3 regions of the Saccharothrix sp. CCNWYY140 genome follow, and region 3 is predicted to be linked to each of the others. Evidence: riboswitches for the same ligand, from Rfam matches in the RefSeq annotation. Region 3 holds a riboswitch; each other region holds the start of a gene.
What was found. A riboswitch is a leader RNA that binds a small molecule or an ion and turns the genes downstream of it on or off. The one in region 3 is predicted to bind cobalamin.

Region 1 (5,888 bases), on a different contig from region 3:
CGCCGCGCACTCCTCGTAGAACGCGTCGATCTCGCCCTGGTAGTCGTCGCTGTCCTCGGTCGTCACCGGGTAGACCAGCTGCTCTTCGATCTGGTCCGGCCGCATGTAGCAGGCGGCGATGTTCCGGGCCACGCTGCGGCCGTGCCGCGCGCTGTGGAACACCACCACGTCGGCCTCGCCGATCAGCCGGGCCGCCTTGACGGTCACCAGCTCCGGGTCGCCCGGCCCCACCCCGACCCCGTACAGCCTGCCCGTCATTCTTCCTCGCTCGCGATCGCGTTGACGGCCGCCGCGGTCATGGCGCTGCCGCCCCGACGCCCGCGCACGACCAGGTACTCCAAGCCGAGGTCGTTGGCCGCCAAGGCGTCCTTCGACTCGGCCGCGCCGATGAACCCGACCGGCACGCCCAGCACGGCGGCGGGCTTCGGCGCGCCCGCGGCCACCATGTCCAGCAGGTGGAACAACGCGGTCGGCGCGTTGCCGATGGCCACCACCGCGCCTTCCAACCGGTCACCCCACAGCTCCAGCGCCGCCGCACTGCGCGTGTTGCCCATCTCCGCGGCCAAACCGGGCACGCGCGGGTCGGACAACGTGCACAGCACCTCGTTGTCCGCGGGCAACCGCTTGCGCGTCACGCCCGCCGCCACCATCTGCGCGTCGCACAGGATCGGCGCGCCCGCGAGCAGCGCCTCCCGCGCGGACTCGACCACGCCGGGGGAGTAGGAGAGGTCGTGGACCAGGTCGACCATGCCGCAGGCGTGGATCATCCGCACCGCGACCCGCGCCACGTCCGCCGGCAGCCCGGTCAGGTCCGCCTCGGCGCGGATGGTCGCGAACGACTGGCGGTAGATCTCCGCGCCGTCCTTGATGTAGCTGGTCACCTGATCTCCTCGTACCCGTCGCCGGTCGCGACGTACTCCACCACGTCCCCCGCCGGCCGCCCGCACCGCCGCGCGCAACCCGACCAGTGCACCCGACCCGCGTGCGGCGTGCCGATCCACGCCGTGGCGTCCGCCCGCACGTCCGACAGCGACTTCGCGCAGCCGGGCCGCCCGGTGCACGCGCTCACGCCGTGCCACGGCGAGTCCGGCGAGGTGAACAGCCCTGTCGTATCCGTCCCGCTCGGCACGACCACACTGCGCCACGGCGTGATCCGCACCGGCACCCCGGCGAGCAGCCGGGCGTCCAGCCGCCCCAGCGGCACCCCCGCGACCACCTGAGAGCCGTACTCCCCGGGTGCGACCGGAGTCACAGCCGGGACAAGCCTTTCGGCGACCGGCTCGCCCAGGGCGTCCGTGATCTTCCGCACACCGGAGTCCACTTCGGACAGCCGCCAGGCGCTGCCGCGGATCCGCTGGAACAGCCGGGAAGCCGCCACCACCGCCGCCACTGGATCGGTCACGCGCACCCCGGAATCGGTTCCGGCGAGGAACAAGGCGTCACCCACCAGGCCGATGTCCCCACCCAGCCCGCTCACGCCCGCACCCACTGTGACCAGGAACCGCCCCGGCAGGTCGGCCAGCCCCGGCACCGCGCACAGCGCCCGGTCGATCTCGTCCACCAGGTCCTGGTTGTCCTCCAGCGGCGCGGCGATGATGTTGCGCATCCGCTCGTGCGTCCGCGAGGGCAGCAGGCCGACTTCGGTCAGGAGCGCTCCCAGGACGTGCTCGTCACCCGCCCGCAAGCCCCTGATCTGCACGTTCGCCCGCGAGGTCAGCTCGAGCGACCCGTCGCCCCACTCCAGCGCGGCCCCGCGCAGGGCGTCGAACTGGACGGCCGAGAGCGTCCCGCCGGGCACCCGGACGCGCGCCAGCCCGCCGTCGGCCGCCTGGTGCACGTCGACGGCGCCGGGGCACGCGTCGGGTCGTTCACGCTCCTGGGGCATGGGCTGGATGCTAACGCCCGTTAGGGTTGGCTCCGAACGGCGAAGCACAGCAGAGGAAGCCGGTGCGAATCCGGCGCGGTCCCGCCACTGTGACCGGGCGCGAGCCCGGGAGCCAGGAACTCTCGCCCAGCCGTTTCCCTACGACCTGGGGCGAGGACCCCCGAGGGATGGAGCCCGCACGTGATCCTGCTGCTGTCGACCTCCGACACCGACCTGCTGTCCGCCCGATCGAGCGGCGCCGACTTCCGCCTGGGCAACCCCGCCCGGCTGACCGTGGACGACCTGCCCGCCCTGGTTGAGGGCGTGGACCTGGTGGTCGTGCGCATCCTGGGCGGTCGGCGGATGTGGGAGGAGGGCCTGGACTGGCTGCTCGCCGGCCCCCGCCCGGTCGTCGTGCTCGGCGGTGAGCAGAACCCGGACGCGCCGCTGATGGAGCTGTCCACCGTGCCGGGCGGGGTGTGCGCGGAGGCGCATGCCTACCTCGCCCACGGCGGCCCGGCGAACCTCGCCGAGCTCTTCAACTTCCTGTCCGACACGGTCCTGCTGACCGGTTTCGGCTTCAACCCGCCCGTCGCCGCCCCCACCTGGGGCCTGCTGGAGCGCGCCGAGGGGCGGCCTCCGGCCCCCGCTTCCATCGTCCCACCGACCACCGACAATTTGGCGGCTCCGGTCGTGGCGGTGTTGTACTACCGGGCTCACCACGTCGCCGGGAACACCGCGTTCGTGCACGCCCTCTGCGACGCGATCGAGGCCAAGGGCGGCCGGGCGCTGCCGATCTACTGCGCGTCCCTGCGCACCGCCGAACCCGAACTGCTCGCCGAACTCGGCAAGGCCGACGCGCTGGTCGTGACCGTGCTCGCGGCCGGCGGCACCAAGCCCGCCACGGCCTCCGCGGGCGGGGACGACGACGCCTGGGACGTGGGCGCGCTGGCCGCGCTCGACATCCCGATCCTCCAGGGCCTGTGCCTGACCTCCAGCCGTGCCGCGTGGGACGAGAACGACGACGGACTGTCCCCTTTGGACACCGCCACCCAGGTCGCCATCCCCGAGTTCGACGGCCGGATCATCACCGTCCCGTTCTCCTTCAAGGAGGTCGACGAGGACGGTCTCACCGTCTACGTCGCCGACCCCGAGCGCGCGCTGCGCGTGGCCGGCATCGCCGTCCGCCACGCACGACTCCGGCACATCCCCAACGCCGACAAGAAGATCGTCGTCATGCTGTCGGCCTACCCGACCAAGCACTCCCGCATCGGCAACGCGGTCGGCCTCGACACCCCGGCCAGCGTCGTCCGGCTCCTCAACGCCCTGCGCGACAACGGTTACGACATCGGCGACGACCTGCCCGGCGTGGACAACCTCGACGGCGACGCCCTGATCCACGCGCTCATCGCCGCCGGCGGTCAGGACGTGGACTGGCTCACCGAGGAGCAGATCCAGGGCAACCCGGTGCGCATCAAGGCCTCCGCCTACCGCGAGTGGTTCGCCACCCTCCCCGAGGACACCCGGCAGGAGATCGAACAGCACTGGGGCCAGGCCCCCGGCGAGCTGTTCGTCGACCGGTCCCGGGACAAGGACGGCGAGATCGTCCTGGCCGCGCTCCGGTCCGGCAACGTCGTCGTCATGGTCCAGCCGCCGCGCGGCTTCGGCGAGAACCCCATCGCCATCTACCACGACCCGGACCTCCCGCCCAGCCACCACTACCTGGGCGCGTACCGGTGGCTGGAGTCGGAGTTCGGCGCGGACGCCGTCGTGCACGTCGGCAAGCACGGCAACCTGGAGTGGCTGCCCGGCAAGGCGGTCGGCATGTCCGCCGGCTGCGGCCCGGACGCGGCCCTCGGTGACCTGCCGCTGATCTACCCGTTCCTGGTCAACGACCCGGGCGAGGGCACGCAGGCCAAGCGCCGCGTGCACGCCACCCTGGTAGACCACCTGGTGCCGCCGATGGCCCGCGCCGACAGCTACGGCGACATCGCCCGCTTGGAGCAGCTGCTGGACGAGCACGGCACCATCGCCGCGATGGACCCGGCGAAGCTGCCGGCGATCCGCGCCCAGATCTGGACCCTGATCCAGGCCGCGAAGCTCGACCACGACCTGGGCCTGGACGACCGCCCGCACGACGCCGAGTTCGACGAGCTGATCCTGCACGTGGACGGCTGGCTGTGCGAGGTCAAGGACGTCCAGATCCGCGACGGCCTGCACGTGCTCGGCGAGCCGCCCACGGGGGAGACCCGCGTCAACCTGGTGCTGGCGATCCTCCAGGCCAAGCAGATGTGGGCCGGCCAGGTCGCCGCCCTGCCGGGCCTGCGCGAGGCCCTGGGCCTCAAGGACTCCACCCGCACCTCCGTCGACGCCGTCGAGGCCGAGGCACGCGCCCTGGTCCAGGCGATGGAGGACGCCGACTGGGCCCCGGCGACCGCCCGCACCCTCACCGACAACGAGGACGTCGCCCGCATCCTGGAGTTCGGCGCACGAGAAGTGGTCCCACGCCTGGCCCGCACCACCGACGAGCTGACCAACACCCTGCACGCGCTCAACGGCGGCTACGTCCCCGCCGGCCCGAGCGGCTCCCCGCTGCGCGGCTTGGTGAACGTTCTGCCGACCGGCCGCAACTTCTACTCCGTAGACCCCAAGGCGGTGCCGTCCAAGCTGGCCTGGGAAACCGGCCAGGCGATGGCGGACTCCCTGCTGGACCGCTACCGCACCGACCACGACGGCCAGTGGCCCGCGTCGGTCGGCCTCTCGGTGTGGGGCACCAGCGCCATGCGCACGGCAGGCGACGACATCGCGGAAGTCCTGGCCCTGATGGGCGTCCGCCCGGTGTGGGACGACCAGTCCCGCCGAGTCACGGGCCTGGAACCGATGCCCTTGGACGAACTGGGCCGCCCCCGCATCGACGTGACCGTCCGCATCTCCGGCTTCTTCCGAGACGCATTCCCGCACGTAGTCGCGCTCCTGGACGACGCCGTCCAACTAGTCGCCGCCCTGGACGAGCCCGCCGAACACAACTACATCCGCGCCCACGCCCAAGCAGCGGAATCCGACCACGGCGACCGCCGCCGAGCCACCCTCCGCATCTTCGGCTCCAAGCCCGGCGCCTACGGCGCAGGCCTGCTCCCGCTAATCGACAGCCGCAACTGGCGCGACGACGCCGACCTGGCCGAGGTCTACGCGGTGTGGGGCGGCTACGCGTACGGCCGCGAACTGGACGGCGTCGAGGCCCGAACCGACATGGAAACCGCCTACAAGCGCATCGCGGTGGCAGCGAAGAACATCGACACCCGCGAACACGACATCGCCGACTCGGACGACTACTTCCAATACCACGGCGGCATGGTCGCCACAGTCCGAGCCCTGACCGGCAAAGCCCCAGCAGCCTACGTAGGCGACAGCACCCGCCCCGACGCCGTCCGCACCCGAACCCTGCACGAAGAAACCAACCGAATCTTCCGAGCCCGAGTCGTCAACCCCCGCTGGCTGTCGGCAATGCGCAAACACGGCTACAAGGGCGCCTTCGAACTGGCCGCAACAGTCGACTACCTCTTCGGCTACGACGCAACAACGGGCGTGGTGGCCGACTGGATGTACGAACAACTGGCGGCCAGCTACGTCCTGGACCCGGAAAACCGCAAGTTCCTGTCCGAATCCAACCCGTGGGCACTGCACGGCATCTCGGAACGTCTGCTGGAGGCAGCGGACCGGGGAATGTGGGAACACCCGGAACAGGAAACCCTGGACGCCCTCAAGGCGGTGTACCTGGAAACCGAGGGCGACCTGGAAGACGGCCGCTGACACCCAAGGCGACCCGGTCACGCGAGCGCACGCTCTTCGAAGTAGCTCGCGCAGCAGACCTCCCGACTTGGGCTTCTTCCGTCATCCCCGTATGGCCTGCCCGAAGGGCTACCACACTTTCCAGGGGTTGCAGCCGAAAGTTTTTGCGAGGAACGAGCAAAAAGTTTTAGCGGCAACCCCTGGAAAGTGTGGTTGGCTTTGCCAGGCCATACGG
Region 2 (5,888 bases), on a different contig from region 3:
GTGGGACCCTCGTCCTCGATGATCCGGTAGTTCAGGACGAAGGTGACCCCGGTCCCGAAGACCCCGAGCACCACCACCGCCACCACCGCGGTCACGTTCAGGTGCGCCGGCCCGGACGTGGGCAGGGCCAGAGCGCTCCACGCCGTCGCCGCGGTCAGCTGAGCGGCGGAGATCGCCAGCGGACCGCCCTTCCCGACCAGGTGGCGACCCATGTAGAGGAAGGCGATCGCGTAGCTGGCGGCGGCGCCCAGCAACGCCAGCGCACCCAGGCTCATCAGGCCGTTCTGCTGCCACGGCGCGAAGATCAGCACCACGCCCGCGAAGCCCAGGGCCAGCCCGCCCAGCCGCACCGGCCGCAGGTCGCGGTCCAGACCCACCGAGAACCCGATCACCAGCGACCACAGCGGGGTCGTGGCGTTGATCACGCCCGCCACACCCGAGTCCACGCTCTGCTGCCCGATCGCGAACAACGCGAACGGCACCGCGTTGCAGAACAGGGCGGCCACGGCCAGGTGGCCCCACGTGCGCGGGTCGCGCGGCAGCCGCTGACCGCCCACGCGGGCCAGGACCAGCAGCACCGCCGCGCCCAGGGCGCAGCGGATCACGGTGAGCTGGACGGGCGCCAGGCCGGTGAGGGCCAGTTCGATCCACAGGAAGCACGAACCCCACAACAGGGCCAGAGCACCCGTCCGCAACACCGATCGACTCGTCATGCCCTTCACGCTGCCCGACGGAACCCATCAGGAAAAGTGAAGGCTTCTTGAGCTGTTTTAAGCGCTACTTCACTATCGCGTGTGGACCCACAGCGCTTCCACCCCGTGCACGATGGACGCCGTCCGGAACGCCGGACGCTCGTCGGCCATCCGCAGGTCCGGGAACCGCCGCAACAACGCCGGGTACGCGGCCCGCAACTCCATCCGCGCCAGCTCGGCACCCACACAGCGGTGTGCGCCGTAGCCGAACGCGAGGTGCTGCGACACCTTGCGCGCCGAGTCGAAGTCCAGCTTCTCCAGGCCTTCGCGGTTGGCGGCGCTCAGCGACACCACCACGACGTCCCCCTCTTGGATCGGCGTGTCCGCGATCACCATGTCGTGCTTGGCGAACCGCGGGAACGCCACCTGCACCACGGTCAGGTGGCGCAGCAACTCCTCCACCACCGGACCCACGGCGGCGTCGTCGTCACGCATCCGCGCCCGCGCCTCCGGATCGCTCATCAGCACGATCGCGCCCAGCGCCAACATGCTCGCGGTGGTGTCGAACCCACCGGTGAGCACGCCGTCGGCGAGCCCGGCCAACTCCTCGTCGCTGACGTCGTCCCCGTGCTCCCGGATGATCATGCCGATCAGCCCGTCGCCCGGGTTCTTGCGCTCCTTTCGGACGATCTGCTCCATGTAGCGGAGCGACTCGGAGATCGCCCCGAGCGCCTGCGTCGCACCGCCGAACAGGTCGAACCGCGCCGCCGCCAGCTCCTGGAACCGCGCCCGGTCCTCGTAGGGCACCCCCAGCAGCTCGCAGATCGTCAGCGACGGGATCGGCAGCGCGAACTCCTGCACCAGGTCGACCGGCCCCCCGGCCGCCTCCATCGCGTCCAGCCGCTCGGTCACGATCTCGTCGATGCGCGGCACCAGCCGCGCCAGCCGCCGCATCGTGAACTCGGGCGTGAGCAGCTTGCGCAGCCGCGTGTGGTCCGGCGGGTCGGCGAACCCGAGACCACCGGGGGTCTGCTCGATCCGCCCCACCGCCGCACCCAGCCGCGCGTAGTCGTTGCTGAACGCGTCTGTGTCGGAAAGCACCTTTTTCGCCTCGTCCTGGCCCGTGACCAACCACACCCGGACGCCGAACGGCACCGGGAGCCGGTGGATCGCGCCGGACTGGCGCATCCGCTCCAACTCGGCCGCGGGAACCACCCCGTCGCGCTTCAACGGCACCAGCGCCCGGTCCGGGAGCAGCGACAACGCGCGCGAACCGATCCTCCCCATGACCCACCGCGTGATCGAACGCCGTGCGACCCACGCCACAAGGCCGTCGCGCACCGACGCCAGAGTCGCCATCCCACACCCCTCTTCCCCAGGATTGATCGAACGACGGTAACCGTTGCAGCGAGTGAGGAGCATCGCGCTACAGGCGGATTGACACGCCATGTCGTGTGACAGACGATCTGCAATCGCGCATGTGCGGGGGAAGCCGGTCGGAGTCCGGCGCTGACCCGCAACGGTAGGTCCGCTCGGCGGACGAGCCCGAACGCCCGCCCTGCGCCGCAACGCTCCCGAAACCGTCGAGGTCAGCGGATCGGAGCCTGGGGGTCGGCGACGGCTGTCCGGGGTCCACCCACGCCCGGAAAGGCCCAACCATGTCGATCGGACGGACCGCCGCCGCCGTCGCCGCCGTCGCGCTGTCGGTGCTCGTGGCCACCCCGGCCGCGGCCCAACCCGCCACCACCTCGACCGCCGAGGCCGGCGCCGGCTGGCTGGCCCGCCGGCTCGTGGACGGCGAGCGGTTCGAGGTGGACTACGGCGGCAAGCTGTACCCCGACCACGGCGGCACGATCGACGCCGTCCTGGCCTTCGCCGCCGCCGGCGTCGCCGAGGACAACGCCCTCAAGGCGACCGCGTGGCTGGCCGAACCCGAGGTGCTGCCCGGCTACATCGGCGACCCCAAGGACTCCGCCTACGCCGGCTCCTACGCCAAGCTCGCCCTCACCGCGCAGGTCCGCGGCGAGGACCCGACCGCGTTCGGCGGCGTCGACCTGATCACCGGGCTGAACTCGCTGCTGACCGCGTCCGGCCGGTTCTCCGACAAGTCGCCCTACCCCGGCGACTACAGCAACGGCTTCAGCCAGTCCTTCGCCGTCCTGGCGCTGGAACGGCACGGCACCGCGCCCAAGGCCGCCGTGGACTACCTGGCCGCCACCGCGTGCCCGACCGGCGGCTACCCGCTGGACCTGGAGCAGGCCACGTGCGTGGCGCAGGTCGACGCGACCGCGATGGCGGCGCAGGCGCTGCTCGCCGCCGGCCGCACCGCCGAGGCCGGCAAGGCAGTCGAGTGGCTGGTCGCGCAGCAGCAGGCCGACGGCGGTTTCGTCGACGTCCTCCAGAAGGGCGACGCGGGCACCACCACCAACGCCAACACCACCGGCCTGGCCGCGCAGGCGCTGCGCGTGGCCGGTGCCACGGCAGCCGCGGACAAGGCGGTCGCGTACCTGAAGGCTCTCCAGGTCGGTTGCGGCGCCGAGCAGGCGGGCGCGATCGCCTACGACGCCAAGGGCTTCTCCCCCGCCAACGCCACCCGCGCCACCGCGCAGGCCGTGCTGGGCCTGGTGGGCACCGGTTTCGCGACGCTGTCGTCCTCCGACGCCAAGGCCACCGCGCCCGTCCTGGACTGCCCCGCCACGACGACGACCACCACCGTCGCCACCACGACCACGTCCGAGACGCCGGCCGCCGGGCCGCAGGCGCAGCAGCCCGAGGTGCTGGCGCGCACCGGCGTGCCCGTCGCTCCCGCCTTGTGGCTGGGGACGCTGCTGGTCGTGGCGGGGGCGTTGGCCTTGGTGCTGGGCCGCCGCCGGTACGCCCCGGCCCGCCAGTCCTCCTCGGTTCGCCGATGAGGCTGGTCGCGCCCCTGCTCGCGCTGGGGTTGGTGCTGCTGGGTGCGCCCGTTCCGGCGTCGGCGGCCTCGGAGTGCGCGGGCGTGACCGTGGTCGTGGACTTCGGGTCGTTGGGCGGCGGTGTGCGGACCGGGTGCGCCGGCGGTGACCCGGGCAGCGGGTTGGCGGCGTTGGGCGGCGCGGGGTTCGCGTTCGACCTGGCCAGCCGGCAGCCCGGGTTCGTGTGCCGGATCAACGGGGTGCCGACGAGCGATCCTTGCTTCAACGCCGCGCCGAACACGGCTTACTGGTCGTACTGGCACGGCACGGCCGGTGGGTCGTGGAGCTACAGCAGTGCCGGCGCGTCGGCGTACGACCCGGCGCCGGGCAGTGTCGAGGGGTGGGCGTTCGGCGCGGGCGGCCAACCCGGCATCGCCCCGCCCGCGCCGGCCCCACAGCCCCAACCGCAACCCCAGCCCCAGCCGCCCGCTCCCGCGCCTGGTCAGCCCGCTCCCGGCCAACCCACCTCGGGGCAGCCGGCGGCGGGTCAGCCCGCACCAGGCCAGCCCGCGCCTGGTCAGACTGCGCCGAGTCAGACCGCGTCGAGCCAGGCCGGGGACAGCTCGACCGGGTCGAGTGCTCCGGCGACCGGTGAGTCGGTCCCGTCCTCGGGGGCCGCGCCCACCACGGAGTCCACCGCGTCCGTGGTGCCGGCCGGGCAGGCGCGGGAGGACCGGGGTGTGCCGGTCGGGTTGATCGTCGGGCTGGCGGTGATGGCCGCGCTGGGTGCGGCCGGGTGGTGGATCGCCCGGCGGCGGGCCGAGAGCGAGTCCGGTGGTGCCGGTTCGTGAGCCGGGCGGTGCACCCGGGCGCGTGGTGGTTGTGGGCGTTGGGGTTGGCGGCGGTGGCCAGTCGCGGCACCAACCCCGTCGTGCTCGGGCTGGTGGTCGCGGTCGCCGGGTTCGTCGCGGTGACCTGCCGCCAGGACACGCCGTGGGCCGACTCCTACGGCGTGTTCTTCAAGTTCGGGCTGGCCGTGATCGGCATCCGGGTGCTGTTCCACATCGTCCTGGGCGGGGTGGACGGGCCGACCGTGCTGGTCGACCTGCCCGAGGTCCCTCTGCCCGACTGGGCGCACGGCATCCGGCTCGGCGGACCCCTGACCGCCGAGGGTCTGGTGTTCGCGTTGTGCCAAGGACTCCAGCTGGCGACCCTGCTGTGCTGCGTCGGCGCGGCCAACGCGCTGGCCAACGCCAAGCGGCTGCTGCGATCGCTGCCCGCCGCCCTCTACGAGGTCAGCGTCGCGGTCGTGGTGGCCATGACGGTCGCGCCCCAGCTCGTGGCCAGTGCGCGGTCGGTGCGGCGGGCGCGGGCGTTGCGCGGTGACGTGGTGCGCGGTGTGCGGGCGGTGAAGCTGCTGCTGGTGCCGGTGTTGGAGGACGCGTTCGAGCGCTCGCTGGTGCTGGCGGCGGCGATGGACTCGCGCGGCTACGGCCGCAACGCCGGCCTGCCCATGCGGACCCGTGTGCTGACCGGGTTCCTGGTGTTGGGTGGTCTGCTCGGGCTGTGCATCGGGGCGTACGCGTTGCTGGGCAGCGGCACGCTCGGCGTGTGGATGCTGGTGGTGGGCGTGGTGCTGTCGGCGGCCGGGCTGTGGACCGGGTCGCGGCGGGTGCGGCGCAGCCGGTACCGGCCCGACACGTGGGGCCTGCGGGAGGCGGTGGTCGTGACGTCCGGGCTGGTCGCGGCGGTGACGGCGTTCCTCGGGCCGGACCTGGTGATGCCGACCGTCCCGCTGACCGCGCCGGACCTGCCGCTGCTGCCCGCGCTGGGCCTGCTGTGCGCGCTCGCGCCGGTGCTGATCGCCGATCGGAAGAGGACATGATCCGGTTCGAGGACGTCTCCGTCACCTACCCCGGCGCCGGGCGCCCGGTGCTGTCCGGGGTGGACCTGGAGGTGCCGGAGGGCGAGCTGTGCCTGGTCGTCGGCCGGACCGGGGCGGGCAAGTCCACGCTGCTGCGCGCGGTCAACGGCTTGGTGCCCCACTTCACCGGCGGCGTGCTCGACGGCCGGGTCCTGGTCGACGGCCGCGACACCCGCACCCACCCGCCGCGCGAGCTGGCCGACGTGGTGGGCCTGGTCGGGCAGGACCCGCAGGCCGGGTTCGTCACCGACTCGGTCGAGGAGGAGCTCGCGTACTCGATGGAGTCGCTGGGCCTGCCCAACCCCGTGATGCGCAAGCGTGTTGAAGAAACCCTGGACCTGCTGGGCCTGGCTGACCTGCGCAACCGGCCCTTGGCCACGC
Region 3 (5,888 bases):
CTCGGAGAAGCTGTGGGACGTCCCGCTCTACGAGTTCGCCGAGAAGCTGGGCGGCACGCTGTCGCTGGCGACCCGGCAGGCGATGGTGGGGACCAACGTGCCGACGACGATGTCGTTGCTGTTCGCCGAGGTCGGGATCGTGCCGACGCCGGAGGAGACGGCGGACGGCGCGGCCTGGATCCTGCGGCGCACCGAGGAGGTGTTCCGGGCGGGACTGCCGTGGCGACCGGGCGCTCAGGAGGCCTTGCGGGCGGTGCGCGATTCGGGCGTTCCGATGGCGCTGGTGACCTCGACCGAACGCGGGCTGACCGAGCTCGCGCTGGACACCATCGGCCGTGAGCTGTTCGACGCCACCGTGTGCGGTGACGAGGTCGAAGGCCGCAACAAGCCTTTGCCGGACCCGTACCTGAAGGCGGCCCGACTGCTCGGCGTGGACGCGTCTCGCTGCGTCGCCATCGAGGATTCGCCGACCGGCGTGTCTTCGGCTGTCGCGGCGGGCTGCACGGTGCTGGTCGTGCCGTGCGACGTGCCGGTGCAGGCGGGGGAGCGGCGGATCTTCCGTGAGTCCCTGATCGGCGTGGACCTCGACGTGCTGGCGGCGCTGCGCGCCTGATTCCCGGTCCCGGACGGCTCAATGCCCGGGACCGGGTTCCGATCAGGCCGCCAGTGCTTGCGCGCGGGCGGTCGACTTGCGCACCGAAGGGTCGGTGAGCAGGCCGAACACCACGCCCAGGCCCAGCCACAGGGTGGCGGTTTCGGCGAGGGACGCCAGGCGGAACTGCCACAGGACGTCGCTGGGCATGTCCGCCGGGATCGGGTCCGGCGGGGCCGGGAAGGCCAGCAGGACCACCACGACACCGGTGATCGCGGCCAGCGCCACCACCGTCGAGCGGACCGGCGCGGCCAGGTGGGTCAGGCGGGAGGCCAGGTAGCTCGACCCGTAGACCACCACGAACCCCGCCGCGATGACGCCCAGGTAGAGCAGCGTCCGGTAGTCCACGGTGTCCGGGTTGCCCACCGCGGGCGGGTTGGCCGGGTACTTCACCGCGGGCAGCAGGGCCGCCGCGCCGAACGCCGCCGCGCCCAGCGTCACGCTGCGGGTGAACGGCGGGCGGTTGGTGAACCAGCGGCGGCTGCCCGCGTAGGCGGTGGCGAACAACGCGCCGATCGCCAAGCCGACGATCACCGCCGCCAGCACGCCGCCGACCATCTGAGTGCCTCGGCCGAACAGCTCGCCGTGGTCGTGCCCGCCCGATTCCGCCGCGGGTTCCGCGGCGGCACGTGCCTCCTCAACGGCCAACGCCGCCCGGATGGGCACCTCCACGACGACGAGCCCGACGAGGCCCGCCAGCAATCCGGCTATGCCGCCCGCGCCGACTCCGCGCAGCAGCACGCCCTTGTAAGTGGTCATGGTCGGGTGCCTAGTGGCACGGGACGCCGAGCGCGTGGCGCCCGTCGTGGAAGAACTCGTGCAGCGACTCGGCGGCGTGACCGAGGGCGATGCCGTTCTCCTGGAGGACGAGCCAGGTCACCATCAGCGCGACCAGCGCGACGGCATAGGCCCACCGGGGGATGGGAAGGGAAAGGTGGTGCGCGGGGCTCGTCATGACGGCCTCCTCCATACCTCGTGGAAGGTCAACAACAACTCGCGCCGCAGCCGGTCTCCTGACTCCCGGATCGACACCGTCCCCGCGTCTTCCCAGCCGCACCGTGCGACCAGTGACGTTCTCGGCGGGTTGGCTCCCCGGTCACAGTGGCGAGGACCGCGCCGGATTCCCACCGGCTTCCCGTCCACTGCGGCGCTGGAACCGTAAAGGTCCACAACGCCCCGGCACAACCGACCAGACGAGTTGTCATCCACCTCACGCTCGGTCCACCTCGGCGAATGGAGCAGCGCCCTGCGGCGAGCGCGGGCGGGAGCCGGTGGTTCGCGAGGGCGCGAAGGGTGGTTGGCAGAGGGCGGGCCGCCTCGCCGGCCGCGGGCGGCCTGGCTGGCTGCGGGCGGCCTGGCTGGCTGCGGGCGGCCTGGCTGGCTGCGGGCGGCGTGGCTGGCTGCGGGCGGCGTGGCTGGCTGCGGGCGGCCTGGCTGGCTGCGGGCGGCGTGGCTGGCTGCGGGCGGCGTGGCTGGCTGTGGGCGGCGGCGTGGCCGGCTGTCGTGGGAGCGGGTGGCCGGCTGGGGCGGCAGCGGGCGGGCCGCCTCAGTGGCGTGGGTGGATCACCTTGGCGGGAGGGGACAGTCGCCGCAGGTGCCGCCGCCGTCGAGGCGGTAGTACAGGCAGCAGCTGCGCCGGCGGAACGCGACCTCGCCGGGGAAGGGGATGAAGTCGCCCGAGCCCTTGAGCGGCGGTTCCGACAGCAGCCGTTCGCCGACCGCCACGCAGTGCTCCGCCGACGCGATACCGCTGCGCGCGACCGTCTTGAGCGCGCCGGCGATCGAGGACGCGGCGTTGCCCCACAGCAGCCCGCTCGCCACCGGCACCACCGACCGCACCGCCTCGACCACCGGCTCCAGCGACTCGGCGATCCCGACGCCCGGCGTGGCTTGATCGATCCGCACGCGCAGCCCCTCCGGCCCGTAGTGCCACCACAGGTTGTCGGGTCGGATGTCGGGCGCGGTCCCGTCGACGGCGTGCGCGGCGGCTGTCGGGCACAGCAGGCGCGCGGTGTAGCTGAGGAAGAACAGCGACGCCGCCACCCGCCGCTCCCGCGTCCGGTAGCGCTCCCCGATGGCGTCGAGGGTCCGCGGCAGCGCGGGTCCGTCGAGCAAGTCCGCGCCGGACCTCCACTCCTCGCCCGGACGGCCGATGTCGAGCGCGAAGAACGGGCTGAGACCGCGCACCTGGCGCAGGGTGGACAACACGGCGGCGAAGTCGGGCACGTCGCCTAGTCTGCCGCCCGTGGACGCACTGGGGCTGGGACTCACCTTCGGCTTGGCCGCGAGCATCAGCCCCGGACCGCTGTTGGTGCTGGTGGTGACCTCGGCGCTGCGGTCGGGTTGGCGTGCCGGCGCGTTGGCCGCGTGCGCGCCCCTGCTGTCGGACGCCGTCGTGGTCGGCGTGACCGTGCTCGTGCTCGACCGACTCCCCGCACGGGCGCTGGGCGTCCTCGGGGTCGTCGGCGCGGTGTTCGTCGTGTGGAGCGGCGTGCAGACCGTGCGCGAAGCCCGAACCGCCACCCTCGACAGCTCCGCCGAGGCAGGCGGCGACGCCCTGCGCCGCGCCGCGCTGGTGAACCTCCTCAGCCCACACCCGTGGGTCGCCTGGGCCACCGCCCTCGGTCCGCTGACGATCACGACGTGGCGCGCGTCGGCCGGCGCGGCAGTGGCTCTGCTGGTCGGCTTCTACGTGATGCTCATCGGCGGCAAGGTCGTCATCGCCGTCCTCATCGCACGCGGCAGGCGACGGCTCAGCGACACCGGCTACCGGCGCGCGCTGACCGGCGCCGGCGTGCTGCTGGCCCTCGCCGGTGTGGCGCTGGGGATCGAGTTCGCCGGCTACGGCACCTGAGGTCGGTCGGGACAAGCAAGCGGTCAGGACGGGTAGGCGGTCAGACAGTGGGCGGTCAGGGCAGGTAGAAGGTGATCAGGTCGGAGCGGATCGGCGGGAACAGGGTGTGCATCAGGTCCGCGTTCGGTCCCGGGTAGACGTCCGGCTCGCGCGCGGTCAGGCCGCGCAGGCCGTACGGCCCGAACAGCAGTGACGCCAGCTTGTCCGGAGCCACACCGCAGCCGCCCGCCACACCCGGCGCCTGCATGGTGCCGCCCGCCACCACCTCGCCCACCTCGCCGGCCTTGAACGGCAGGCGCACGTGGGAGCGGTAGAACGACACGACGGCCTCGCCCTCCGCGTCGGCGAACTCCGACACGGCCAGCCGCCGGCCGAACACCGGGCGCAGGTGGTCCAGCAGCGCCACCGGGTCGGCGATGCGCACGTAGTACGAGTTCGCCTCCTCCGGCGCGGGACCCAGGAACGGCTCCAGGGCCTCGCCGGCCAACGTGCCCGGACGCTCGTTCGCCGTCGTCGCACCGGTGTGCGCCAGCAGCGCCTGCACCGCACCGGCCTCCGTCACGGCGACCTCGGCCAGGCGCACGCCCTCCTCCGGCGGCGTGGACCGGCCGGAGCCGACCGGCACGCCGTCGCGCTCCACCAGCCACTGCGTGCTGCCGTCGCGCGCGATCAGCCAACGCCACAGCCCCAGGGAGTGCGGCATCGACAGGTCCGCCCGCGCCTGCTCGGCCTCCTGGAGGCGGTGCAGCGTCGGGATGTCGTCGAACGTCGCCTCGCGCACGGTGTACCCGTCGGCGGACGCACCCGCGCCCACCACGGGCCGGACCGGCGAGATGGGGATCGCGTACGTGTACCCGAACAGCCGGTAGAAGTACGGGATGCCCAACATCACCTGCACGAGCTGCCCGCGCGCGGCGGACCGCTCGTGCGCCCAGTCCATCAGGGCACGCACCAGCCCGCGACCCTCGTAGTCGCGATGGGTGGCGACCAGCTCCACCTGCCCCGCCGGGATCTCGACGCCGTCGAGGACCAACGTCTCGTCCAGCAGGGTGGCGGTGGAGACCACCCGGTCACCGTCCACGACGACCGCGCACGCCTCCCACCCGGCGTCCGGGTCCTCGACCACCAGGCGGTGGTCGACGGCGTCCTCGGGCTCGCCGCGCTCGGTGAGCAACGCGCCGATCTGGTCGAGGTCACGCGGCTCGGCGGTGCGCAGCACCAGCCCGTCCGACAGCGTCATGGTCGCAGTGTCGAGGGTGACCCTCCTTCCCTTCCACCGGTTTTCCGGTTGATCCGATTTGGCGCGCGGCTTCCCGCTGATCGACAATCCGCGCATGTCCTGGCTGCCGTCCGACTTCGTCCACCCGACCCACGTCGACCTGGGCACGGGCCACCACCTGCGGCCCATCCGGGAGTCCGATGTGGACCTGGACTACCCGGCGGTCATGAACTCACGCGACCGGCTCTGGTCCCTCTACGGCGAGAAGTGGGGGTGGCCGCCCGCGACCATGACCCACGAGGCCGACCGCCTCGACCTCGCCCGCCACGAGCGTGAAGCCGAGGCCCACGAGTCCTTCAACTACGCCCTGTTCGACCGGGACGAGACGGCGCTGCTGGGCTGTGTCTACATCGACCCGGTCGACACCGACTCGGCCGAGGACGCGCTCATCTCCTGGTGGGTGGTCGACGAGCACGCGGGCACCGACCTCGAACGCGCGCTGGACGCTTTCGTGCCGGAGTGGATCGCCCGCGACTGGCCGTTCACCAGACCGAAGTTCGGCATCTGAGCCCTCGGTAGCGGCCTCGGGCGCGATGGTGGTGTGCATGGCTGTGCTCCGTTTCGTTGGCATGGCTGGAAGTTGGGTCAGCGGGTCAGCGGGTCAGGCGGTCTGGGGTCGATCAGGGTGTGCCCGACGTGCTCGGCTCGGGTAGGCCGGCGGCGACCTGGGTGATCGCCTCGCGGACCAAGGGCTTGAGTGGGACCGGGGGGTCGGCGTGGACCCAGCGGTCGGTCGCGACCTGGATGGCCGCGCCCACCGACGCCGCCACCAGGCGGGGGTAGAGCTGCTCGACATCGGTGCCCGTGCGCTCCGCGATCGCCCGCGCCAGCTCGCGTTCGACCTCCGTGCCGGCGCGGGACAGCTCGCCGATGAGGGCGGGCTCGCTCACCATCAGCCGGACACCGGCGGTCCACTCCGGGTCCGGCTGCTCCACGCCCTCGGACGCGCCCCCGGACTCGGACCCGGACTCGGACCCGAACTCGGCCAGTGCGGCCTCCAGGATCGCCTCCCACAGCGACTCCTCCTGGGGGCGCAGCCGCACCTGGACGGCGAGCCTGCGCCCCCGGTCGACCTGGCGGGACGTGATCGCCTCGGCCTTGCT

Region 1: linked by a shared signal. The riboswitch ahead of cobN (cobaltochelatase subunit CobN) and the one ahead of WBN91_RS13570 (CbtB-domain containing protein) in region 3 are both predicted to bind cobalamin.
Region 2: linked by a shared signal. The riboswitch ahead of WBN91_RS22745 (peptidase) and the one ahead of WBN91_RS13570 (CbtB-domain containing protein) in region 3 are both predicted to bind cobalamin.

The regions. Positions count from the first base shown of each region.
Region 1 covers NZ_JBBEGC010000057.1:31,890-37,777, forward strand. The annotation lists gene WBN91_RS23565 (precorrin-2 C(20)-methyltransferase) at 1-258, opposite strand, end outside; gene WBN91_RS23570 (precorrin-8X methylmutase) at 255-881, opposite strand; gene WBN91_RS23575 (hypothetical protein) at 878-1,885, opposite strand; cobalamin riboswitch at 1,897-2,029, shown strand; gene cobN (cobaltochelatase subunit CobN) at 2,066-5,674, shown strand.
Region 2 covers NZ_JBBEGC010000054.1:2,505-8,392, reverse strand. The annotation lists gene WBN91_RS22755 (DMT family transporter) at 1-713, opposite strand, end outside; gene WBN91_RS22750 (cytochrome P450) at 786-2,051, opposite strand; cobalamin riboswitch at 2,138-2,267, shown strand; gene WBN91_RS22745 (peptidase) at 2,351-3,604, shown strand; gene WBN91_RS22740 (hypothetical protein) at 3,601-4,434, shown strand; gene WBN91_RS22735 (CbiQ family ECF transporter T component) at 4,431-5,468, shown strand; gene WBN91_RS22730 (ABC transporter ATP-binding protein) at 5,465-5,888, shown strand, end outside.
Region 3 covers NZ_JBBEGC010000022.1:17,434-23,321, forward strand. The annotation lists gene WBN91_RS13560 (HAD family hydrolase) at 1-613, shown strand, start outside; gene WBN91_RS13565 (CbtA family protein) at 656-1,411, opposite strand; gene WBN91_RS13570 (CbtB-domain containing protein) at 1,422-1,607, opposite strand; cobalamin riboswitch at 1,639-1,814, opposite strand; gene WBN91_RS13575 ((2Fe-2S)-binding protein) at 2,216-2,878, opposite strand; gene WBN91_RS13580 (LysE family translocator) at 2,898-3,506, shown strand; gene WBN91_RS13585 (GNAT family N-acetyltransferase) at 3,562-4,746, opposite strand; gene WBN91_RS13590 (GNAT family N-acetyltransferase) at 4,841-5,293, shown strand; gene WBN91_RS13595 (acyl-CoA-like ligand-binding transcription factor) at 5,406-5,888, opposite strand, start outside.